DNA from 3 places in the Pantoea sp. CCBC3-3-1 genome. Region 3 is predicted to be linked to each of the others. Evidence: predicted binding sites of a transcription regulator. Region 3 holds the regulator's gene; each other region holds the start of a gene.
The links. The regulator Fur, encoded in region 3, represses iron uptake genes when iron is present. The targets are predictions, from matches to a motif close to ATAATAATGAGAACNACTATCAA.
Positions count from the first base shown of each region.

Region 1: a site for Fur is predicted at 1,654-1,676, ahead of EHV07_RS14805 (isochorismate synthase). Genes of this name have one in related genera too.
Region 2: a site for Fur is predicted at 1,691-1,713, ahead of EHV07_RS08115 (TonB-dependent siderophore receptor). Genes of this name have one in related genera too.

Region 1 is NZ_CP034363.1:3,129,104-3,132,383, reverse strand. It holds gene EHV07_RS14815 (enterobactin synthase subunit F) at 1-247, shown strand, start outside; gene entS (enterobactin transporter EntS) at 247-1,506, shown strand; gene EHV07_RS14805 (isochorismate synthase) at 1,706-2,887, shown strand; gene EHV07_RS14800 ((2,3-dihydroxybenzoyl)adenylate synthase) at 2,898-3,280, shown strand, end outside.
Region 2 is NZ_CP034363.1:1,700,742-1,704,021, reverse strand. It holds gene EHV07_RS08115 (TonB-dependent siderophore receptor) at 1-1,672, opposite strand, end outside; gene EHV07_RS08110 (efflux transporter outer membrane subunit) at 1,857-3,230, opposite strand; gene EHV07_RS08105 (HlyD family secretion protein) at 3,227-3,280, opposite strand, start outside.
Region 3 is NZ_CP034363.1:1,403,202-1,406,481, reverse strand. It holds gene ybfF (esterase) at 1-489, shown strand, start outside; gene ybfE (LexA regulated protein) at 619-900, shown strand; gene fldA (flavodoxin FldA) at 1,042-1,572, shown strand; gene fur (ferric iron uptake transcriptional regulator) at 1,947-2,390, shown strand; gene EHV07_RS06670 (beta-N-acetylhexosaminidase) at 2,457-3,280, opposite strand, start outside.

The DNA of each region.
Region 1 (3,280 bases), 1.7 Mb from region 3:
AGGCAACTATGCTGATGCGGTCAGGCTGCTGTCGACGGCGAAAAGCCGCCGCTTTAACGGTGAAGCCACGCTGTTTGTGGCACAACAAACGCTGAAGCCGGGGCTGGATCCCCAGCAGGCCTGGGCGCCCTGGATCGGCAATCTACAGACATGGACCGTCGACTGCGCGCATGTGGACATCATTACCGCCGAGGCATTTACCCATATTGGTCCGCGCCTTAACGAACTGCTTAACAAGAAAATTTAATGAAACAACAATCTTTTATGCTCAGTCTCAGCTTGCTGAAGACACATCCGGCATTTCGGGCGGTTTTTATCGCCCGGTTTATCTCCATTTTATCTCTGGGCTTGTTGGGCGTTGCCGTACCGGTACAGATTCAGTTTATGACCGGTTCATCTTTACAAGTGAGTCTCGCGGTGACGCTGACCGGGATAGCGCTGTTTACCGGTCTGATGATGGGCGGCGTGCTGGCCGACCGTTATGAGCGCCGCAGGCTGATCCTGTTTGCCCGTTCAACCTGCGGCCTCGGCTTTATTGGTCTGTGCATCAATGCTGCGCTGCCGCATCCTTCGCTGTCGGCAATTTATCTGCTCGGGGTGTGGGATGGGTTCTTCGGCGCGATAGGCGTTACCGCGCTGCTCTCTGCCACGCCAGCGCTGGTGGGGCGCGAAAACCTGATGCAGGCGGGCGCGATAACGATGCTGACGGTGAGGCTGGGCGCGGTCATTTCACCGATGCTGGGCGGTGTGCTGCTGGCTTCCGGCGGGGTGGTCTGGAATTTTGGCCTGGCCGCAGCAGGGACGTTTATTACGCTCATTCCGTTACTGCGTCTGCCGTCACTTCCGCCACCTCCCCAGGCGAAGGCCAGGCCGTTCGCCGCACTGACAGAAGGATTCAAATTTCTGCTCAGCCACCGGTTAATTGGCGGCGTAGCGCTGACTGGCGCGCTGGTCACGATGGCAACGGCAATCCGCGTGCTCTATCCGGCACTGGCGATCCGCTGGGAGATGAGCGCACAGCAAATTGGCCTGCTTTACGCCGCCGTACCGCTCGGCGCGACGGCCGGTGCGTTGACCAGCGGCAACCTGGCCAGCCATTCCCGTCCGGGCCTGGTGATGTTGTTAACTGCGGTGGGATCGCTGCTCGCGGTTGGGCTGGCAGGCTTGATGCCTCACTGGGCGGCAGGGGCGCTTTGCCTTGCGTTGTTTGGCTACCTGAGCGCGCTGAGTGCGCTATTGCAATACACGCTGATCCAGACGTTGACCCCGGACAACATGCTGGGACGAGTGAACGGCCTGTGGACCGCGCAGAATGTGATGGGCGATTCGCTGGGCGCATTAATGCTGGGCACAATGACCGCCGTGATGATGCCTGCCACTGCGGCCAGCGGCGGCGGCCTGGGATTAGCCTTAATTACGCTGGGCCTGGCTGTTTCGCTTCGCTCGCTCCGGCATTACCGTAAGCCGGACGCGGTGCAACAGGCAGAACCCGTTATCGGAAAATAGCCAGCGCTGACCGGCTGCTGAAATTTCCCGTCTGCAACATAAACGTGCGGTTAATGCGCGGCGTTGCGGCGTGGATACAGAAGCGCTTTTAAACATTTTGTCATGTCTTGACATTACAAAAAATTTACTTAAAGTTACGACCTGATAATGAAAATGATAATCATTATTATCCCTTTTATCATTATGGCTGGAGATCGTTATGGAGACGCTTAGCGCTGATGAACGCAAGACCTCATCAGTACCTCTCTCTCAGGAGAGCTTTTTCTTCGCATCGCCGTGGAAAAGCCTGATTACCCATGGCCGCTTTGCCACGCTGGCGTGTCCGGCCGCAGACGGCGGTGATATCAACGGGAATTTTCAGCAGCAGGTGCGCCGCGCTTTTGCCGCGGCAAAAGAGAAGGGCATTCAGCGCCCGGTACTGGTAGGCGCGATTCCGTTCGATACGCGTAAACCTTCCGCGCTGTTTATTCCTGAGCGTTGCGAACAGTTTTCCCGCCAGCAACGCTTGCAGGCAGCCGGGCAGGCCCCGATCGGCATCGATCCGGTCATTAGCTCCCGGCAGGCCATCCCGGAAAAAGAACAGTTTATGGCGATGGTGGCGCGTGCGGCCGAAGCGACCTCGCAGCCCGATCTCGATAAAGTGGTGCTGTCACGCCTGATTGACATCACTACCGAAGAGCCCGTGGATGCGCCAGCGCTGATGGATCGGCTGATCGCCATGAATCCAACCAGCTACCACTTCCACGTGCCGCTGGCGGATGGCAGTACGCTACTGGGCGCAAGCCCGGAGCTGCTGCTGCGTAAGTCTGGCGACACCTTCTCCTCGCTGCCGCTGGCCGGTTCGGCCCGTCGCGATCGCAGTAATGCCGGTCTGGATCAGGCTATCGGCGAGCGGCTGATGTATTCCCAGAAAGATCGCTATGAGCATCGTCTGGTGACCAGCGCCATGCACGATGTACTCAAGCCTCGCAGCAAATATCTGGCCGTACCGGATAAGCCGGAGCTGATCACCACCTCAACCCTGTGGCACCTGGCTACGCCGATTGAAGGCAAGGTGAGCAACGAGCGCGAAACGGCGCTGTCGCTGGCATGCCTGCTGCATCCAACGCCTGCGTTAAGCGGCTTCCCGAACGCGCTGTCAAGGCAGTGGATCGAGGAACTGGAACCTTTCGATCGCGAGCTGTTTGGCGGCATGGTCGGCTGGTGCGATGAAGAAGGCAACGGCGAATGGGTAGTCACTATTCGCTGCGGCACGCTTGCCGGAAAACGTATTCGCCTGTTTGCGGGGGCCGGCATCGTTCCGGCTTCTTCGCCAGAATCAGAATGGCAGGAAACCGGCGTTAAACTCAGCACCATGCTGCAAGCTTTTGGGCTGAAATAAGGACATTGACATGACAATTTCATATTCACGCTGGCCGGCCGATCTGGCCGCCCGCTATCGCGAAAAAGGTTACTGGATCGATCTGCCGCTGACGGACATCCTCAGCCGCCACGTAGTTAGCGAACAGATCGCGCTGATCGATGGCGATCGTCAGTTCAGCTATCAGCAGCTGGAAGCAGACGCTACCCGCCTGGCCGCCGCCTTGCAGCGCCGTGGCCTGCGCTGCGGCGATACCGCCCTGGTGCAGCTGGGCAACGTGGCTGAATTCTATATCACGCTGTTTGCCTTATTAAAAATCGGCGTGGCGCCGGTTAACGCGCTGTTCAGCCATCAGCGCCAGGAACTGGACGCCTACGCCAGCCAGATCGAACCCGCGCTGCTGATTGCCGATCG
Region 2 (3,280 bases), 300 kb from region 3:
ACAGCGCCAGCGAGCCGCCAATCCGGCCGGTGTCCAGCTTCATCCCCACTTCGTTTTGCTTCGAGAGCGAAATACCGGTGACTTTACCTACGTTCAGCGCGCCCGTTGAGGCGGTTTCACCCGGTTGCAGCGCTTCAATGTGGTTGGCATACAGGGAAACCGCTTCCCATGGCTTAACGACCAGGCCATAACCCGGCGTCCAGCGCGACTTGGTGAAGCGTGAGTCGGTATCCTCTACCGCCGTGCCGTAAGCGTAGTTACGCACCACCACTTTTTGATGACGCACGCCCGCCGTCAGCAGCACTTTATCATCCAGGAAGCCCAGCGTATCGGCCAGCAACAGGCCTTCCGTACGGATCCGGCTTGTGGGCTTAGGATTGTCAAGATCGCCGCCAAAATAGGTGTTCTCAGGTGCCGCGACAGCAGAAGTGTTGTAAACGTTGGTGCCGGCTGAAGTCAGTGCCATACCGTAAGACGTTTTCTCACGCTTAGTCTGCGCGGCATAACCCACATTCACGCTGTGGCTGACGAAGCCGGTATTGAACTTGCCGCGCACGCCGGTCTGGCCGCTAAATGCATCAACGATTTTGTTAGTATCCATGCGGCCAATCGTTGCGGAGCCGTCTGCACTGGTCAATTTCGGTGACGCATAGGCGCCCATTTCATGAGAGTGCTGTCCGCCCATACCGGCGTAAGCCGTCCAGTTTGGCGCAAAATCGTACTCTGCACGCGCCATACCAAACTCGCTTTCGATATCGCTGTAAACCCAGTTCTGGCTGTAGTTGCTGGTGGCGCGCGGCACTTCAGGAATGAAATCAACGCCGCTGACATTGATCCCCAGGCGCCCACCGTGATAAGCCTGTTTCTGATATCCCAGATCCAGCGAGGTACGCAACTTATCGCCCCGATAATCCAGGCCAAGGGATGCGACCGTTGCGCGACGCTTCTCGTTATCGACGGCGGTTTCGCCTTCACGGTGCAGCACGTTGGCGCGTACGCCCCACTGATTATTGTCACCAAAGCGACGCCCTACATCCAGCGAAGTGCCGACCTGAGAGGCAGACGTGTAATCCACCCCCAGCCGCGTCAGTGGCGTGTCATCCGCATGTTTGGGTTCCAGGTTGATCATGCCGCCAACGCCGCTGGCAGCAGAGCCATTAACCAGCGCATTCGATCCTTTAAACACTTCAACGCGATCCACTATCTGCGTGGAAACGACCTGCCGCGGCATCACGCCCGGCAGGCCGCCGAAGGTCATGTCGTCGCCATCAAGATCGAAACCACGAATACGGTAGGTTTCCGCAAAGTTGCCATAGCCCTGCACGTTCTGAACAGAGGCGTCGTTAGCGACAACCTCTTTCAGGGTGGTGGCCTGCTGATCCTGGATCATTTTTGCGGTGTAGCCGATGACGTTGAACGGCACATTATGCGCGTCCTGCTCGCCAAGCAGCCCCATCCGGCCGCCGTTGGCGATCTGGCCATCCAGATAGGCAGGCACCAGCCGATCGCCGCCCGGCGTGAAATTGTTTTCTGGCGTTGCAACAACCGTCATGGTTTTTTCGCTGGTGCTGGCCTCGGTGGTCGCAGCCAGCGCTGGCGCGGCGGCAGAACTAATCAGCGCGGCAAGCACGGTCATTTTGAAGTGCTGAGGGGTTGAAAGCAGGTGGCTCATTACGTTTCCCTGATAAAAATACAAGTGATAATCATTATTATTCGGATTGCGATTATCGACACGGTAACAGGAATTGCAAGCGCTATATTCGCCCCTTTCGCCGCAGGATAAGCAGGCAGACAAACGCCTCCTGCTACAGGAACAGATAAAAAGATGTGAAAACGTGAACTTAGCGCATCAGGGTTTACTGAGCGCGCCAGCCGCCGCCCAGGGCACGGTAAAGATCGATCTGCGCCAGCAGTAAATTATTTTTTACCTGAACCACATTCAGCTGAGTACTGAACAGGGTTCGCTGGGCGTCCAGTTCATCCAGATAAGACGCATAGCCGTTCTGATAGCGGTTACGTGAGATACGCAATGCTTCGCTGACCACCTGTTCCTGCTGCTGTAGTTCACTCAGCTGCTGCTGGTAGCGCATGATGGCATCCAGATCGTTATTCACTTCACTGAAGGCATTGCGTACCACTTTTTCATAGTTATAGAGCGCCTGGTTGCGCGAGGCCATGGAAACATCGACCTGGGCAGTCAGCGCTTCCCGATTAAGAATGGGCGCTAGCACGCTGCCGCCAATGCTCCATAAGCGAAACGGATTATCCACCAGCTGATGCAGCACGCCGCTTTGTACCGTACCGCTGGCAGTCAGGTTTAATGACGGCAAAAGCTTTGCCCTTGACGCGATCAGCGAGTCATCGGCGGCCAGCAGCAGACGCTCGGCCTGCACGATATCCGGACGACGCTGCAATAGTTCTGAAGGGAGCAGCGCAGGAAGCTGCTGTGGCAGCACATGTTCAAAACGGCTCTGGCGGGCAATTTCTCGTGGATTCATGCCGACCAGAATACTGAGCGCGTTCTCCTGCTGGGCGATCTGATGTTGTAATACCGGGATCTGCGCTTTCGCAGTTTGGTATTCCGATTGGGACTGCACCCATTCCAGTTTGGAGGTATAGCCGGTTTCAAACTGACGCTGAGCAAGCTTGAGTGAGTTTTCCCGGGACGACAGCGTTGCCTCCGTTACCCGCAGCTGTTCATCAAGGGCGATCAAGGTCATATAGCCCGATGCCACCGAACTGGCTATCGTCAGTTCAGCCGCAGACGCGGCCGCCTGCACCGCTGCCAGCGACGCTTGTGCGGCATCAATGCTGCTGCTGCGCGCCCCCCACAGATCGACATCGTAGTTAGCCTGCAACAGGCCCTGGAAAACCGCATATTCATAAGGCTGTCCACTGACCGAGGACAAAGCTCGGGCGTGTGAAGCCGCAACGCCTGCATCAAGCGTCGGGAAGTTATCGCCCTGCGCGGCGCGCAGTTCGGCGCGATACTGATCGACGCGTGAACGCGCGGTCAGGATGTCCAGATTATTGCGTAGCGCCTGCGCAACCAGCTGATTCAGATTTTCATCGCCGAACGCGCGCCACCAGCCGGCTTCTGGCGGGGCTGACGGCCCAACCTGATTACGCCACTGCACCGGCACCGGCAGCGAGCCGGGAGCTTTTTCAACCTGCGTGGAACAACCGGCAGCGCTAAGAACCAGCGCCAGAAACAGGGTCCGGCGCATCATTTTTTCTCCTGACGATCGTCTTTGGCAGAGGTGTCAATATTCACCTCAAC
Region 3 (3,280 bases):
GCTTCCCTCGCACCAGAACGCGTTGAACAGCTGGTGGTAATTGATATTGCGCCGGTCGCCTACCCTACCCGTCACCATGATGAGATTTTTGCGGCGCTAAATGCGGTAAGCGAAGCCGGCGTCACCTCGCGTAGCGAAGCGGCTGCCCTGATGCGCCAGACAATCAATGAAGAAGGGGTGATTCAATTCCTGTTGAAGTCCTTTCATGAAGGCCGCTGGCGATTTAATGTCCCTGCGCTGTGGCAATGCTATGATCGAATTATCGGCTGGCAACCGCTGCCTGCCTGGCAACGCCCGGCGCTGTTTATTCGCGGTGAACTCTCCGCTTATCTGGCGGAGGAATATCGTGAAGCACTGCTGAAACAGTTCCCTGCGGCACGCGCACATGTGATTGCCGGCGCGGGTCACTGGGTGCATGCAGAAAAACCTGATGCTGTTTTACGCGCTATCAGCCGTTTTTTTGCTCAGCAGAAACAAAAAGGTTGTTAAAAAGCTAAATCATTGTCGTCACGACTTTCACTGGGGTATGATGGCGCGCTAAAATTTTGTCGCTGCCTCAACGACAGTGACATCATGGCTCAATCCATCAGAACTCCAGCCTTTCAGTATCACGATTCTATGGCAAAAGAAAACACGGACCGCACCACGATCGATCTGTTCGCAGATGAGCGTCGCCCGGGACGACCGAAAACCAATCCGCTGACGCGTGATGAGCAGTTGCGTATCAACAAACGCAATCAGCTTAAGCGTGATAAAGTGCGCGGGCTGAAGCGCGTGGAACTGAAAATGAACAGTGACGCGGTTGATGCTCTGAACCAGCTTGCCGAGCAGCGTAATATGAGCCGCAGCGAGCTGATTGAAGAAATGGTGATGGCCCAGCTGGCCCATCCTGAGCGCTAATACGCTCATACAGCGGCAAAGCACAAAGCGACAAATGCGGACGGATTACTGATTTATCCCCCTGAATCTGTCTGCTATCATTGCCGTTAACACAAGCAGGCTAGCCGCCTCCATTATAAGTTTTAAGAGGTTATTAACATCATGGCAATCGTAGGCATTTTCTTTGGCAGCGATACGGGCAATACGGAAAACATTGCAAAAATGATCCAGAAGCAGCTCGGTAAAGAGGTTGCGGAAGTTCATGATATCGCTAAAAGCAGCAAAGAAGACCTTGAAGCCTTTGATATTTTACTGCTGGGCATCCCAACCTGGTATTACGGCGAAGCCCAGTGTGACTGGGACGATTTCTTCCCTACGCTGGAAGAGATCGACTTCAACGGTAAGCTGGTTGCGCTGTTTGGTTGTGGCGATCAGGAAGACTACGCAGAATACTTCTGCGATGCGATGGGCACTATCCGCGATATCATCGAGCCTAACGGCGCGGTCATCGTCGGTCACTGGCCAACCGAAGGATATCATTTTGAAGCCTCTAAAGGGCTGGCGGATGACAATCACTTCCTCGGCCTCGCCATCGATGAAGATCGTCAGCCGGAGTTGACCAACGAACGTACCGAAAAGTGGGTCAAACAGATTTATGAAGAACTCCAGCTGAAAGAGATTCTTGAGGCATAAGGAAAGGGCCTGATGTGCGAGCTATCTCACATCGGGTCACTGTTTTTTCCTATAGAAGTAATAGGTACATATTTGTAACTTTCATCTGCAAAACTGTAGAATAACGCCATCGGTCACCCAGCTCATCAATATGCCTTACGCCCTGGCGGCGGCAGCGATGAGGCAGCGCGAAATGTTAACTCAGCGAAAATGGGTACTTGCTTTCCCGGACGTAACGACTTTTCATCCTTACTTCCCTCAACGGTTGCGCAATCCCGCTGTGGTTTCTATTTCGAAGCATCAGTTCTATAATGAGACGCTCAGCTTTTGCGTCGACCGATGCTCAGGGCTTTTCAGCCACTTAGTGACTAGCAAAGTAACAGGACAATATCCGCATGACTGACAATAACACCGCATTAAAGAAGGCCGGCCTGAAAGTCACGCTTCCCCGACTGAAAATTCTGGAAGTGCTTCAGGAACCAGAGAGCCATCACGTCAGTGCGGAAGATTTATATAAACGCCTGATCGATATGGGCGAAGAAATTGGTCTGGCGACGGTTTACCGCGTTCTGAACCAGTTTGACGACGCGGGTATCGTGACCCGTCATAATTTTGAAGGCGGTAAATCTGTTTTCGAACTGACGCAGCAGCATCATCACGATCATCTTATCTGCCTGGACTGCGGTAAAGTGATCGAGTTCAGCGATGAATCAATCGAAACCCGTCAGCGTGATATCGCCGAACGTCACGGCATCAAGCTCAGCAACCATAGCCTCTATTTGTATGGTCACTGCGCAACCGGCGACTGCCGCGAAGACGAATCACTGCACGATAAGTAAGCTGTGCAAGTAAAGAACCGGTGAAATTCACCGGTTTTTTTTCGTCTGCTGTTCAGATTTTGTAAATCAGTTTGTCAGCGTTTCACTCCGGCTAAAGCGCTTGCCGTCGCTGCTGACCGCTCTCACCATCGCCTTCCCCTTCACCTCAGGTTGCGCGGCCTGGTCATAGCGCTGCCAGCTTTTTCCCTCGTCAAGCGAGTAGTCGATAGCAATCCCTGGCAATGCGATGTTGGCTTCCAGCTTGCCAGCAACGATGCGTGCGCCCGGCACCGGCAGACGGTAGTGAATACCTGATTTATCCAGTTTTGCCAGCTCACGCTGCCCCAACAGATTAGCAAATCGCTGCCAGTCTTTTCGCTGCGCCTGGTGGTCAACATGCGCTGTTTCCCCACCGATATATTCTCTGCCCGGCTGATAATCCTGCTCCCATGCAGCCCGATGCCAGGCCCGCTCGGCAACCGAAACAACGCGAGGAAAGATCATATATTCCATCTGATCGTCGGTCCGCACGGTTTCGCTCCACAGCTGGGCGGATAAGCCATAAGCGCCCGGCCAGGCTTTATCCGATTTCGCGGAAAAAGGTTTGCCGTCGCGGTCTACGGAGGTTTCTGCGTTTTGTGGCAGGTTATTCGGCGCAAAGCTGAACATTTTACGCTCATCGCTAAAGCGCGTTCCCCAGTAGTAACCGCGCTCCAGCGGATTCACCTCATACGGAAAATCCATATAGACATAGTCCGGGTTAGAGACAATGACCTGATAACCTTTGTTCGCCCAGTCATTGGCTGAATCAAAGCCGCCCCAGTACAGCGTATCCCAGAAGTTAACCGCAACGTGCTCCGTGGCAAAGGCCTGAGAACTTTCGGCATCCTTCAGGCCATCCTGCCACGCCT